One region of the Kocuria sabuli genome, then DNA from elsewhere that is predicted to be linked to it. Evidence: riboswitches for the same ligand, from Rfam matches in the RefSeq annotation. Region 1 holds a riboswitch; the other holds the start of a gene.
The links. Region 1 has a riboswitch for S-adenosylmethionine ahead of RE027_RS09830 (hypothetical protein). Riboswitches for the same ligand answer to the same signal wherever they lie in the genome.
Positions count from the first base shown of each region.

Region 1 (7,250 bases):
TCCCCGTCCTGCACGGGCACCGCCGCCTGGGCCAGGATCGGTCCGGCGTCGACGTCGGCGACGACCTCGTGGACGGTGACGCCGGTGACCTTCACCCCGTGCGCGAGGGCGTCCCGGACGGCGTGCGCCCCCGGGAAGGAGGGCAGCAGGGACGGGTGGGTGTTGACGATCCGGCCCCGGAACGCCTCGACGAAGCCCGCGTCCACGATCCGCATGAACCCGGCGAACAGGACCCGGTCGGGCGCGTGGGCGGCCACGGCGTCCTGCAGGGCCAGGTTCCAGCGCGCGCGGTCCGGGTGGTCCGCGGGCCGGACGAGGAACGTCGGGATCCCGGACGCCTCCGCGCGCTCGAGCCCGCGGCAGGGCTTGTCCGCGCCCACGGCAGCGATCCCGACGTCGATCCGGCCCTCCTCGACGGCGTCGAGGACCGCCTGCAGGTTGGTGCCGGAGCCGGAGACCATGACCACGATGCGCATGCCGTCGAGTCTAGTCGTGCGGCAGCGGGAGGCTCCGCGCAGGTGGCCTAGAGTGAGGAGCATGACCCCTCCCCGGCCGAGCCCCGAAACTGCCCCTGCGGACGCACGGAGCGCCGCCACGACCCGCACGGCGGGAGCCGCGCTGGTGTGCGCGGCCGTCGCCCTGGTGCTCGTCGGCTCGGGGCTGTGGCTGACCGTCGCCGGGGTCGTGGCGGCGGCCGCGGGCCTCGGACTGGGCATCGCCGCGCTCGTGCGCTCCCGCGGGACGGGCCGGCGCAGGCTGCTGGTCGTGAGCGCGGTCGCCGCGATCGTGCTGGGCCTCCTGAGCCTGGTCACCGGCGGGGCGCGGCTGGCCCTGTGGCCGGTGGCCGAGGCCTACCAGCAGTGCGTGTCCAGCACGCTCACCCTCTCCGGGACGGCCCAGTGCCAGCAGGAGCTCGAGGACGGGATCTGGAGCTACCTCTCCGGCGGCCCGGAGGCCTCCGCGGACTCCTCCGGCCCCGCCGGCGCGTCCACGTCGAACGCCTCGTCGGACCCCGAGGGCTCCGCGCCGGCCGCTCGGCGGCTCTGACCCGCGCGCGGGTCCGGTTCGCCGCCGGCAGGCTCCGGCGCGATGCGCCCCCCGGCCGAGCGCATCGCGCGCCGCGCCGCGGCCTCGGCCCGGCGCCGCCGTCGGGTCTCGCGCCGCCCGAGCCCCTCGCCCGGGACGCCGCGGGACGGCGCGAACGGCGGCTCGTGCTCGAGCCACGGGCCCAGCACGTAGCCGAGGACCGCGCCCACCGCCACCTCCGCCCCGAACCACAGCAGGACGTCGAGGCCGTCCGGGCCGACCACCGTCAGCCGGCCGAGCCCGAGCGAGCCGTGCGCCAGCCAGCTCAGCAGCATCACCAGCACGCCCGCGACCGCCCCGATGAGCAGCCCGGTCAGCAGCGTGGCGAGCGGGAAGGTGATCCAGCGGGCGGGCAGCCGCAGGGCCATCCAGTCGTCGAGGTGGTTCTCGCCCTCGCGCAGGAACCACCAGCCGGCGAGCACCCCGGCCAGCACCGGCAGCACCAGCACGGCGAGCGACCAGGCCGGCAGCTCGGCGGGCGGCAGCGCGGCGAGGGCCGGGAGCATCGGGACGGGACCGGCGTCCGTGCCCAGCGGTGACACGCGCGTGCCGGCGCCGACCTCGAACCCCGCACCCGTGGCCCAGGCCAGGGCGTAGACCGCGAGGTTCGGCAGGTAGCCCAGCTGCAGCCCCGTGAGGGCGGTGTCCCCGGGCACGCCGGTGCCCAGCCGCTGGTAGACGTTGACCACGTCGTTCCAGTTCCACAGCAGCGCGGCGGCCAGCAGCGTCGCCCCGACGCCCACTCCGGCGACGGCCGCGACGAAGCCCGCCCGCAGCACCGCCCACACGTACGAACCGGCCCACCGTGAGTACTGACTGGTCCGCTCGACCCACGCGGCGGCGTTGACGCCGATCAGCCCGGGCAGCGAGCGGGAGGCACGATAGGCCCCGACGAACGCCCCCAGCGCCACCGGCACGAGCGGGAAGACCGCCGCGGCCCCCGGGCTCGCCGCGACCTCGCCGGTGCCGAAGAGCAGCCCGGCCACGGCCCCGGCCGCGGAGTACACGGCGAGCCCGCTCAGGTACGGCTGCCAGAACTGCCCCTCCCAGCAGGCGCGCGCGAGCCGTCCCCCGGCGCGCCACGCGAGCGCGAACGGCACGAGGGTGAGCCCGAGCGGGACGAGGTTGAGCGTCCCGGTGGTCGCGGGCAGCCCCGCCCCGGGGTCCAGGGCGACCTGCAGCGGGGTGAGGTGGGCGAGCAGCCACACCTGGCCGGAGAGCACGAAGCTCCCGGCCAGGCCGAGGGAGTCCGAGCCGTCGGCGAGCCACACCATGAGGACGGTCAGCAGCACCAGCAGGTAGGAGACCACGGCCACCGAGCCGAGTTCCAGCACGCCCTGCAGCCACAGCGGCATGGGGACACCGCGGCGGTCGGCGGACGGAGCGGGGGAGGAAGAGCCTTGGGAGTTCATCACCGCCCATCTTCCCACGCGCGTCCGGGACCTCGGCCGAGGCTTCACGGCGCCTTCACCGGCGGGCCACGTGCCGCTTCCCGGGGGGACGCCTCCGCCGGAGAGGCTCGGGCCATGAGAGTCGCCGTGGTCGCCGAGCAGTTCCTCCCCCACCTGAACGGTGTCACCCACTCGGTCCTTAGGGTGGTCGAGCAGCTGGGCGCCCGCGGCCACGACGTCGTGGTCGTGGCGCCCTCCTACGACCCCGCACCGCTGGGGCGCCGCACGGAGGAGGTCGTCGAGGAGCTCGGCGGGGTCCCCGTGCACCGGCTGCCCGCCCTGCCCCTCACCGGTTATCCCGACGTGCGCGTGGCGGGCGGGACCGTGGCCCGGGTGCGGCGGCAGCTGGAGCGGTTCCGCCCCGACGTCGTCCACGTCGCCTCCCCGTTCGTCCTGGGCCGGCGGGCGATCCTGGCCGCCCACCAGCTCGGCGTGCCGTCCGTGGCGGTGTACCAGACCGACGTGCCCGGCTACGCGGCGAAGTACGGCGCCCCGTTCCTCGAGCAGCTCCTGTGGGGACACGTGCGCAGCATGCACAACGCCGCGACCCTGACCCTCGCCCCGTCCTCGTCCGCCGTCGGGCAGCTCGTCGCGCACGGGGTGCGCGACGTGCACCTGTGGCGGCGGGGCGTGGACACCACCCGGTTCTGCCCGCGGCACCGCGACGAGCGGTGGCGGGCGGAGGTCGGCGGCGGGCGCCGGATCGTGGGCTACGTGGGCCGGATCGCCCCGGAGAAGCAGGTCGAGGACCTCGCCGCGGTCGCGGACCTGCCCGGCACCCGCCTCGTCGTCGTGGGCTCGGGGCCGGAGGAGGAGGCCCTGCGCCGCCGGCTCCCGGGCGCGCACTTCACCGGCCGGCGCTCCGGGGCGGACCTCGCCCGCATCATGGCGTCCTTCGACGTGTTCGTCCACCCGGGAGAGTTCGAGACGTTCTGCCAGACGATCCAGGAGGCCATGGCCTCCGGGGTGCCGGTGGTGGCGACGGGACGGGGCGGGCCCGTGGACCTCGTGGACTCCTCCCGCACCGGCTGGCTCTATCCGCCCGGGGACCTGACGGCCCTGCGCGGGCACGTGGCCGACCTCCTGGGCGACGACGCCAAGCGGGCCGCCTTCGGGGCGGCCGCGCACGCCGCGGTCCAGGGCCGGACGTGGGACGTCCTGGTCGGGCAGCTGATCGAGCACTACGACCGGGCCGTGGCGCTGGGCGCCCGCGAGCACGGCCCCCGCTCCCGCCGCGCCGCCTGAGGCCTATCCCCGGACGGGAGTCACGTCGAGCACGGGCACCCCGGTGCCCGCGTACCGCTGCGGCTCGGCGCTCAGCACGGTCAGTCCGTGCACCAGGGCGGTGGCCGCGGTCAGACCGGCCACCGGGTCGGCCGTCCCTGCGGCGCCCAGGCCTCCCCACGCCCTGCTCACGGCGGCGTCCACGGGGAGCACGCGGTCGGGGAAGCGCAGCTCGAGCTGCTCCGTCCACTGCGCCTCGTCGGGCCGCCCGGCCAGCAGCTCGCCCAGCACCAGGGCGGACAGGAAGAGCCGCCGGTGGCCGTGCTGGCGCAGGACCCCGGCCAGCTCGGGCGAGCGGTCCGGGGTGCGCACCCCGAGCAGCACGGAACGGTCCAGGAGCAGGTCCACGTCGTCGGTCCTCGGCCGGGCCTCAGGCCGCGGCGGCGAGCTGCCCGCGCACGGGGGCCAGCAGGAAGTCGACGAACTCCGTGCGCGCCTGCACCACGCGGGCGTAGTCGTCGATGCTCATCGCGGCGGTGCCGAGCACGGCGGCGGCGGCAGGGGGGCCGCCCAGGTGGGCGACGGCGACAGGGGGAAAGGCATCTGGCATGACCGGGATCCTCGGGGCGCTCTTGCTCGCACCGGGTGCCGCCACTGCGGCGATGCGAGCCGCTTCGTCATCCGAACCACCCGTGAACATGGGGTTGGTGCCCGGTCTAGTCGGAGCTTGGCAACCGGGTCTCTTGAAGCTGTCCCCCATTGAACCACATCGGGCCCCCGCGCGTCCTCCGGCGGCCCCGGTGCAGGCGTGGGCGGGCCTGCGCGCAGGCCTTCCCCGGCCGGTCACCGGGAGGACATCTCGCTGACACATCGTTGCGCTGGAATGGGTGGCGAGCACCGGGGCGGCCCCGCCCATTACGGTTCGGTGACACAACTCGCGACCGGCTTGGCGGTCCGTCGGAGGTGCGGGGTAGCCTGGACCTGCTTCTCGAGATGCGGCGTCCGCGTGCTCGACGGAGGGCCACGGGTCCTCCGGAGGGTCCGCGGAGGGGCTCCGACCCGCTGCGCGCCAACCCGATGTTCACGGGTGGATCGGATGACGAAGCGGTGGGCAACGACACCGGATGCCCACAAGAACGTCAGGAGAAAACATGACCATGTCCGAAGAAAGAACAGCGACCACCACCGACCAGCGGGAGGAGTGGGTCGACGTCACCGTCACCGCCCTCCCCGATCTGCACCTCGTCCGGCTCACCTCGACGGACGGCGGCGTGCAGGAGTACCTCAGCCCGGAGACCGACGACCTCGCCGCCGCGGCGGAGCACACGACGGGCAGCGCGCAATGGTGCGCCAAGTACCGCCAGCTCCTCGTTCCCGGCGCCCTGGCGGCGACGGGACGGCACCCGTTCTTCAAGCTCCACCCCGTGTCCCTCCCGCTGTCGGCGTAGCCGGCGGGCGGGACACGACGAAGGCCGCAGCCCGGTGGGCTGCGGCCTTCGTCGTGGGGGCACCCCGGGGCGGTTCACTCCAGGCCGTAGTCCCCGGCCGGGCCCCAGCCGTCCCCGGCCTCGTCGGCGGACCCCTCGAGGTCCCACTCGGAGGCCTCGAGCTCGAAGGGCACGGAGACGTCGAGCTCGGCGTCGGAGACCCGGTTCACCACGAACGGGTCCTCCGGCTCGTCCGGGGGCGGGACGGGTCCGGTCACAGGGGATCCTCTCGGTCGGCGGCGGCACGGCCGCCACGGCACGGACCGGCGGGGCGTCGCCGGGACGACAGAACCGCCGCCGGGCGCAGGGCTCGACGGCGGTTCTGGACGATCAGCGGGCGCGCAGGCCCGCGGAGGGGATCGTCAGGAGATGACGGTGATGTTCGCGGCCTGGGGGCCCTTGGGGCCGTCCTGGGTCTCGAACTCGACGCGGTCGTTCTCGTTCAGGGAGCGGAAGCCACCCGAGTTGATCGCGGAGAAGTGGGCGAAGACGTCCTTGGAGCCGTCCTCGGGGGTGATGAAGCCGAAGCCCTTGTCAGCGTTGAACCACTTGACGATACCGGTAGTCATGGAGAGACCTGATCTTTCATGAGATGCACGTTTCCCGACGTTCGAGAAACACAAAAGTTGTGATGCGTGGAAAACGTCTTCTCAGAAAAACTGCTGCACCCGGATGGGCCGAACTGCTTGAAATACAAAAACGAACCTCAACAACCGGGGACCACTCTACACGAGTTCCGGCACCACGCCACCCGGGCGGCGCAGAGGGCGGAGGTCCCGGGCACCCGCACCGGGACGTGGTGGACCTTCTCGCCCGCGGGCCGGTCCTGCCGGGCTCCCGGCGGGACCGGAACAGCGGCACCGGCCCCGCCGGGGCAGAGTCCTCCGTCGGGAGCCGCTCAGACCGGCGGGGCGCCCAGTTCGATGAGCAGCACCCCGCCGGCGATGAGCGCCACCCCGGCCGCCGTCACCCAGGTGAACGGCTCGCGGAACAGCAGCCGCCCGGCCACCGCCGTCAGCGCCACCCCGGCGGCCGACCAGATGCCGTAGGCGACCCCGAGGGCCATGCCCTCGGCCAGCGCGAGACTCAGGCAGGTGAAGGCCACCAGGTAGCCCGCGACCACGGCGGCGTACCAGCGGGGGCGGCCCCGGGCGGCCGTCCGCAGGGACAGGGTCGCGGCGACCTCGGTGAGGATCGAGCCGGTGAGGAACAGCCAGGCCATCAGACCGCCCCGTCCTGCCGCCGGGCGGGACGGTGGGAGCCGATCTCCACGCAGAGCACTCCGGCCACGACCAGCCCGATCCCGGCCAGCACGGCCGGGCTCAGCTGCTCGTCGAAGACCACGGCCGCCCCCAGGGCGGTGAGCGTCACGCCCAGGGCGGCCCACACGCCGTAGGCGACCCCCACGGGTGTGCCCCGGCGCAGCACGGCGGCGAGGAACGCGAAGGCGGCGCCGTAGCCGGTGACGACGAGCGCGTACCAGGCGGGCTGGTCCAGCGCGGCCTTCAGCGACAGCGTGGCCACCACCTCGCTGAGCACGGCGGCGATCAGCAGCAGCCAGCGCACCACGGCTCAGTCCGCCAGCAGCGCGTCGGCCACTGCCCGGACCCGCACCCGCTCGTCCGGGTCGGGGGCGAAGACGCCCGCGGCGTCGGCGAACCACACGCCGTCGGCGAGCAGCCGCACGGCCAGCAGCCGGCTCCGGCGCTCGGCGGGCAGGTCCTCGGGCAGGTCCACCCACGGCGCCACCCGCGCGACCCAGCGCTCCTTGAGCGTGGCGCGCAGCCGCTGGTCCGTGAGCATCACCAGGTCCGTCTCGTCGACCTCGCCCGAGAGACACCAGTCCAGGTAGGCGCGCAGCCGCTCCTCGGCAGGCACCTGCTCCGGCGGGGCGGAGAGGCGGCGGGACATCTGCGCGTCCCAGCCGTCCATCACCCGGTCCACCAGGGCGAGCATCAGCGCCTCCTTGGTGGGGAAGTGGTACATCACGCCCGGCTTGGTC
Region 1 covers NZ_JAVHZE010000008.1:63,759-71,008, forward strand. The annotation lists gene purN (phosphoribosylglycinamide formyltransferase) at 1-476, opposite strand, end outside; gene RE027_RS09805 (hypothetical protein) at 538-1,047, shown strand; gene RE027_RS09810 (cell division protein PerM) at 933-2,441, opposite strand; gene RE027_RS09815 (glycosyltransferase family 4 protein) at 2,613-3,782, shown strand; gene RE027_RS09820 (PIN domain-containing protein) at 3,786-4,169, opposite strand; gene RE027_RS09825 (hypothetical protein) at 4,192-4,371, opposite strand; SAM riboswitch class IV at 4,385-4,510, opposite strand; SAM riboswitch class IV at 4,791-4,904, shown strand; gene RE027_RS09830 (hypothetical protein) at 4,913-5,209, shown strand; gene RE027_RS09835 (hypothetical protein) at 5,284-5,466, opposite strand; gene cspE (transcription antiterminator/RNA stability regulator CspE) at 5,611-5,817, opposite strand; gene RE027_RS09845 (DMT family transporter) at 6,147-6,470, opposite strand; gene RE027_RS09850 (DMT family transporter) at 6,470-6,817, opposite strand; gene RE027_RS09855 (TetR/AcrR family transcriptional regulator) at 6,821-7,250, opposite strand, start outside.

Region 2 (7,250 bases), on a different contig from region 1:
GTCCCACGGGCTGTCGACGATGTTGGCGGCCATCACCGAGGTCATGAACAGCGCGCCGAGACGGTCGCCGAGCTCCTTGAGCGGGGTGGCCGCATCTGCCAGCGACACCCCGCGCCCGGCCAGGACCAGGGGCCGGGAGGCCGTGCGCAGGACGCCGGCAATGCGGTCCAGCTCCTCGCCGGTGGCGGTGCGGGCGGGCTTGGCCGGCAGCGGGTCCAGCTCGGACCGGCCGGTGAGCGGCGCGGTGGCGAAGTCGTAGGGGATGGCCAGGACCACGGGCTGGACGGTCCGGCGCGCGAGGTCGAAGGCCCGGTGGGTGATGGCGGCCGCGTTGTCCGGGGTCGCGACCAGGGTGCTGACCCCGACGGCGGCGGCGGCACCGGTCTGGTCGATGTCGAAGGCCCGCCGCCCCGTGGTGGGGGCGTCGCCGACGACCAGGACCAGGGGGATCCGGGCCAGCCGGGCCTCGGCCAGGGCGGTGCAGGTGTTGGTGAAGCCGGCGCCGTAGGTGGTGGTGGCGGCCCCGACCCGGCCGGTGGCGCGGTGGTAGGCGTCGGCCATGGCGACGGTGGCGGCCTCGTGCCGGGCGGAGGTGAAGCCGAAGCCGCGGGAGGTGAGGGAGCTGATCAGGTGGGCGTTGCCGTTGCCCATCAGCCCGAACAGGTGGTCGGTGCGCTCGGCCAGCACGTCGGCCACCGCGGTGGAGACGGTGGCGGGCACGGCGGGCGGCAGGAGGTCGGTGGTCACGGTGGGTCCTTTCGGCGGGGCCCCGGTGCGGGCTCCTCGGCGGGGAGCGGGGTGTGCTCGGAGGGTGCCGTCGCAGCCGGAGCCGCCCGCCGGCACCCGTGGGGGTGCCGGCGGGCGGCTCCGGTCGGTGGGACGGGGTGCTCAGTCGCGCTTCTCGGCGGCCTGCGCGCTCCTGAGGATCTCGGCGGCCCCGGGGTGCTCGGCGACGTAGTCCTGGTGCACGTCCTGGACGTGCAGGTCGATCTCCTGGATGCTCTTCGGGACCATGGACACCGCGATGAAGGACACCAGGGCCAGGCCGGCGATGTAGACCCCGATGGTCCAGGACATCCCGGTCTCGTTGAGCAGCAGCTGGGCGATCATCGGGGCGAAGGCCCCGCCGATGATGGAGCCGAAGGCGTAGCCGATCGAGACCCCGGAGTAGCGCACCCGAGCCGGGAACATCTCCGCGTAGAGCGCCGACTGCGGCCCGTAGGAGGGGCCCAGGCCGATGGTGAGGATCACGATGGCCAGGGCGAACAGCGGCAGCGAGGCGGTGTCGAGCAGGAACCACATCGGCACGGCCCACAGGATGATGATCCCGTAGCCGATCTGGAAGGTGCGCACCCGCCCGATCCGGTCCGAGATCCAGCCGCCGAACATCGTGAACACCAGCCAGCCCACCCCGCCGATCAGCGAGGCGATCAGGGTCTGGGACCGGGCCATGCCCAGCTCGTTGGCCCCGTAGGAGGCGAAGAAGGCGATGACCAGGTAGCCGGCGGCGTTGTTGGCGGCGAAGATCAGCGCCGCGAGGGTGACCTCCTTGGAGTTGTGCTTGAACAGCTGGCCCAGCGGGGCCGAGGACTCCTTCTTGCGCAGCTGCATCTCCTTGAACACCGGGGACTCGTCCACGGTCTTGCGGATCAGGTAGCCCACCACGATGAGCAGCACCGAGGAGAGGAACGGGATGCGCCAGCCCCAGGCCTGGAAGTCCTCCGGGGACATCGTCGAGGTGAGGGCGAACATGAAGCTGGTGGCCAGCAGCATGCCCAGCGGCACGCCGATCTGGGGGTAGGCGCCGAAGAGCCCGCGCTTGTTGCGCGGGGCGTGCTCCACCGACATCAGGGCGGCCCCGCCCCACTCGCCGCCGGCGGAGAAGCCCTGCATGATGCGCAGGAGCACCAGGAAGATCGGGGCCCAGATGCCGATCGCGGCGTAGGTGGGCAGCAGCCCGATCAGCATCGTCGCCGCGCCCATGCCCACCAGGGTCAGCACCAGCACGATCTTGCGGCCGTACTTGTCGCCCAGGTGCCCGGCGACCACCGCGCCGAGCGGGCGGAACAGGAAGCTGATGCCCAGGGAGGCCCACGCGGCGACCTGGGTCAGACCGACCGGCTCGAAGAAGAGCGGCGCCAGCACGAAGGCCGCGGCCTGGGCGTAGATGAAGAAGTCGTACCACTCGATGGTCGTGCCCACGAGCGTGCCGGCCAGGACCTTGCGCTCCTCCCGGGACATCTCGTGCCGCCCGGACGGGACGGCGGTGTTGTGCGCCATGGAATCTCCAGTGTGGGTCGGGGACGGCGACGTCCTCGGCGGAACCCAACGCTCAATAACCGAACGTTCGGTAGTTGACTGGCATCCTACGGATCGAAGTGATCCCTGTCACTCCCCGGGGCAGGGTGGTCGAGGCCTGTCCCGGGATTGTGACGGAGGGCCAACCGGGCCGGCTCGGGAGGACCGCGCGCCGGTGCTGCCGACCACTGGAACGGGCCGGGCCCGGCCCCCGAGGGGACCGGGCCCGGTGGGCGCACCGTGGGGGCTCAGCCGAAGAGCCGCTCCGAGGCCAGGCGCGCGCCGGTCGTGAGGGACTCCAGCTTGGCCCAGGCGATCTGCGGGTGCAGGCGCCCGCCCAGGCCGCAGTCGGTCGAGGCGACGACGTTCTCCCGGCCGACCACGGAGGCGAACTGCTCGATCCGGTCGGCAACGAGCTCGGGGTGCTCCACGACGTTGGTCGAGTGCGAGACCACGCCGGGGATGATCACGCGGCCCTCGGGCAGCGGGTGGTCCTTCCAGACCTTCCACTCGTGGGCGTGGCGGGCGGAGGCGCCCTCGAAGGTGTAGCCGCCGGCGTTGATGGTCAGCATGAGGTCCACGATGTGCTGCAGCTCGAGGTCCGTGGTGTGCGGGCCGTGCCAGGAGCCCCAGCAGAGGTGGAAGCGCACCTGCTCCTCGGGGATCCCGCGCAGCGCGTGGTTGAGCGCCTCGACGCGCAGCCGGGTGAAGGCCAGGTAGTCCTCCACCGTGGGCTCCGGGTTGACCTGGTCCCAGGACTCCGCGATGGAGGGGTCGTCGATCTGCACGATCAGCCCGGCGTCGGTGATCGCCAGGTACTCCTCGCGCATCGCGTCGGCGCACGCGTGGAGGAGCTCCTCGTCGGTCCGGTAGTACTCGTTGGTCACGCGAGCGCAGGAGCCGGGGGACAGGGCCGCGACGAAGCCCGTCTCCGCGCCCGTGGCCGCCATGGCGGCCTTGAGGTTGCGGACGTCGGAGGCCACCGCCTCCTGGCCCGTGTAGGTCAGTGGCCCGGTGATCTTCGGCTGCGTGGTGGCGGACCGCCCGGTGAGGATGCCCGACGACGGGTCCTCGTACGCCTCCCGGAAGCGTTCGCGGTCCCGGCGGTCCGGGAAGCTCGTGAGCACGATGTTGCCGGGGGAGGACCGCTTCCTCTCCGTGGACGCCCACCGGTCCTCGTCGGAGGGGGTGAGCCCGCCGAGGCGGGAGAAGGAGTAGTTCCACCAGGCCCCGTAGTCGACGGCGCTGGACATGGTGTGCCCGTACTCGCCGTCGTTGACCACGTCCACGCCGGTCTCCCGCTGCCGCCGCACGACGTCCTCGACGCCCGTGGCGAGCTCGTCCGTGAGCTGCTCGAACGTGATCGCGCCGTCGGTGTGCTGCCGGTTGGCCTCCAGGAGGCGCGGGGTCCGGGGCAGGGACCCCACGTGGGTGGTCTGCACGCGGTCGGTGTTCTGCAGGGTCATGGAGGTGCTCCTCGGGGGGTGGGCGACGGGGGTGGGTGCGGTCGGGGCGCTCAGGCCCAGAGCCGGCGCGAGGCGATCTCGGCGCCGTGGGCGAGCGTCTCGAGCTTCGCCCACGCGATCTGGGGGTGCACGCGCCCGCCCAGGCCGCAGTCGGTCGAGGCGATGACGTTCTCGCGGCCCACGAGCTTCGCATAGCGCTCGATCCGGTCGGCGACGAGCTCGGGGTGCTCCACGACGTTGGTGGCGTGCGAGACCACGCCGGGCAGGATCAGCTTGCCCTCGGGCAGGGCGTGGTCCTCCCAGACCTTCCACTCGTGCTCGTGCCGGGCGTTGGCGCCCTCGAAGGAGTAGGCGCCCGCGTCGATCGACAGCAGCAGGTCCACCAGGTGCCTGAACTCGAGGTCCGTGGTGTGCGGGCCGTGCCAGGAGCCCCAGCACAGGTGGAAGCGGATCCGGTCCTGGGGCAGGCCGCGCAGGGCGTGGTTGAGGGCCTCCACCCGGACCTGGACGAAGCGCCGGTAGTCCTCCACGGCCGGCTCCGGGTTGATCTGGTCCCAGGACTCGGCGATGGAGGGGTCGTCGATCTGCAGCACCAGGCCGGCGTCGAGGATCGCGGTGTACTCCTCGCGCAGCACGTCCGCCCAGGCGTAGAGGAACTCCTCCTCGCTCCCGTAGTGGTGGTTGCCGATGCGGGCGGCGGAGCCGGGGGAGAGGGCGGCGACGAAGCCCTCGGCCGCACCGGTCTCCCCCAGCGCGGCGGTGAGGCCCGCGACGTCGGAGGCCACCGCGGCCTGGCCGGTGTAGGAGAGCGGGCCGGTCGCCGCCGGGAAGACGGGCGGCGGCAGGTCCGGGTCGGCCAGGTGGATGCCGGAGGAGGGGTCCGTGTACGCGTCGTGGAACGTGGCGAAGTCCCGCCGGTCCAGGAAGCTCGTGAGCACCACGTTGCCCGGGGTGGAGCGCTTGGGGACGTCGGCCTCGTTGTCGTCGACGATCGCCAGCCCGCCCGTGCGGTCGAAGGAGTACGTCCACCACGCCCCGTAGTCCACGGAGTGGGTCATGGCGTGGCCGTACTCGCCGTCGTTGACGACGTCGATGCCCGCCTCGCGCTGGCGGCGCACCACGTCGACCACGGCCTCCTGCAGCAGGGCTTCGAACTCCTGGTGACTCGCCGCGCCCGAGATGCGGGCCTCGTTGGCCGCGAGCAGCCCGGGGGTGCGGGGGAGGGACCCGGCGTGGGTCGTGAGGATGCGCTCGGCGCTGTGCAGCATGAAGTGCTGTCCTTTCCATCGGTCCTGGCGGTAGCACCGGGGGCGAGGACGGGGTCCGTCCGCCCGGGTTGCTGCGGCGTCGTCGAGCCAGATCTCTCGGCCGCTCTGGATGGTGACGACCCCATCCAACCGCACGGCCCGGATGTTGCGCCATTCGACACCCGCGTGACGGGCATGACGCCGTGTGACGCGCCGGGTGCTGCTCGCCGTCGTGCGCTGGATCACATACCGTGACGGTGACCGGTGCCCCGGACCCTGCGGGCACGGCGGACGGACGGAAGGATCTCCATGTTCCAGGACAACGGGCTCGAGGGACGCACCGCGCTGGTGACCGGGGGAGCGAGCGGCATCGGGCTGGCCGCGGCCCGCGCCCTGGCCGGCGCCGGGGCCCACGTGGTGGTGGCCGACGTCGACGAGGCCGGTGCGCAGCGGGTCGCGGACGAGCTCGGCGGGCGGGCGTGGGCCGTCGACCTGCTGGACACCGCGGCGCTGGCCGGGCTGAGCCTCGAGGTGGACGTGCTCGTCAACAACGCCGGCATCCAGAAGGTCTCCCCGATCGAGGAGTTCGACCCGGCGGACTTCCACCGGATCCTCGTGCTCATGCTCGAGAGCCCCTTCCTGCTGGTGCGCGCGGCCCTGCCGCACATGTACGGGCAGGGCTGGGGGCGGGTCGTGAACATCTCCTCCGTGCACGGGCTGCGCGCGTCCCCTTACAAGAGCGCCTACGTCGCGGCCAAGCACGGCCTCGAGGGCCTGTCCAAGACCGTGGCCCTGGAGGGCGCCGCGCACGGGGTGACCAGCAACTGCGTCAACCCCGGCTACGTGCGCACCCCGCTGGTCGAGAAGCAGGTCGCGGACCAGGCGAAGGTGCACGGGATCCCCGAGTCTGAGGTCGTGGAGCGGATCATGCTCGGCGAGACGCCGGTGAAGAAGCTCGTGGAGCCCGAGGACGTCGGCAGTCTCGTCGCGTGGCTGGCCGGTCCGCACGCCTCCATGGTCACCGGCGCGTCCTACACGATGGACGGCGGCTGGAGCGCGCGCTGAGCGCCCGCCGCTCCTGCTCAGCCGCTCCTGTTCAGCGGTGGCCCAGCTCCCGGGAGAGCCGGTGGGCCTCCGCGAGCAGGGCCCGGCCCAGGGGCTGGCGGCGCTCGCCGGCGAAGCGTGGCTCGATCCCCGTGAGGCTCAGCGCGTAGACGGGGGCGCCGGTCGCGTCGAAGACCGCCGCGGCCATCCCCCAGCTGCCCTCCACGATCAGTCCGGGATTCACGGCGAAGCCCTCCCGGCGCACGTCCGCGAGCAGTCCCCGGATCCGCTCGGCGGTGTGCAACGGACCCCACTCCGCGCGGGCACCGGCCGTGGCGGCCAGGATCCGCTCCACCTCGGCGTCCGGCAGGTGGGCCAGGACCGCCAGGCCCGCCGAGGCCACCCCGAGCGGGAGCCGCAGTCCCTCGTACAGGACGTGGGAGCGGATCGGGAACGCGCCCTCCACCCGGGCCAGGCAGACCGTCTCCGGCCCGCGGCGGGCCGAGAGGAACGCGCTCTCGCCGGTGGCCTCGGCGAGCCGGCGCAGCGACGGCCCGGCCAGCTCCCGGATCGGGTGGCGGTGGGCCGCGACCGCGCCCAGCACGTAGAGCTCCGGGCCGAGCTGCCACGCACCGCTGCCGGCGGGGCGGTCCACGAGCCCCTCGTCGGCCAGGCCCGTCAGCAGCCGGTGCACGGTGGGGCGCGTCAGACCGGTCGCCGCCGCGAGCTCCGCCACGGTGCCGCCCTGCTCCCGGCCCGCGACGGCGCGCAGGAGCTGCGCCACGCGGTGGACCACCTGGGTGCCCGCACCCGCCCCGCCCTCCTCCGTCATGGACTCCACTATATGGACATCCGGGCGCCCCGTGGCCGGATGATGAGGAGATCCCGCGGGATTCCGGCGGACCGGTTGACCGGTATGTGGGGGATTCCTAGATTGAGTCCTGGGTCACAGTTCTCCGACAGGAAGGGACGAGGGTGTCCAAGGTCATCGACAACGCCGCCGAGCTGCTGGCGCAGCACCTGCGGGACGGCATGACGCTCGCCGTGGGCGGGTTCGGGCTCAGCGGGATCCCGCGGGACCTCATCGAGGCGGTCCGCGACTCCGGGGTCACCGGCCTCACCGTGGTCTCCAACAACATGGGCGTGGACGGGAAGGGCCTCGGGGTGCTGCTCGAGAACCGCCAGGTCGCGAAGG
Region 2 covers NZ_JAVHZE010000021.1:28,384-35,633, forward strand. The annotation lists gene RE027_RS15720 (thiamine pyrophosphate-binding protein) at 1-747, opposite strand, end outside; gene RE027_RS15725 (MFS transporter) at 889-2,280, opposite strand; gene RE027_RS15730 (cobalamin-independent methionine synthase II family protein) at 2,547-3,764, opposite strand; gene RE027_RS15735 (cobalamin-independent methionine synthase II family protein) at 3,815-5,032, opposite strand; SAM riboswitch class I at 5,045-5,148, opposite strand; gene RE027_RS15740 (3-hydroxybutyrate dehydrogenase) at 5,321-6,076, shown strand; gene RE027_RS15745 (IclR family transcriptional regulator) at 6,108-6,887, opposite strand; gene RE027_RS15750 (CoA transferase subunit A) at 7,031-7,250, shown strand, end outside.
Region 2: it holds a riboswitch for S-adenosylmethionine, as region 1 does, so the genes downstream of both, RE027_RS15735 (cobalamin-independent methionine synthase II family protein) here and RE027_RS09830 (hypothetical protein) in region 1, are expected to answer to the same signal.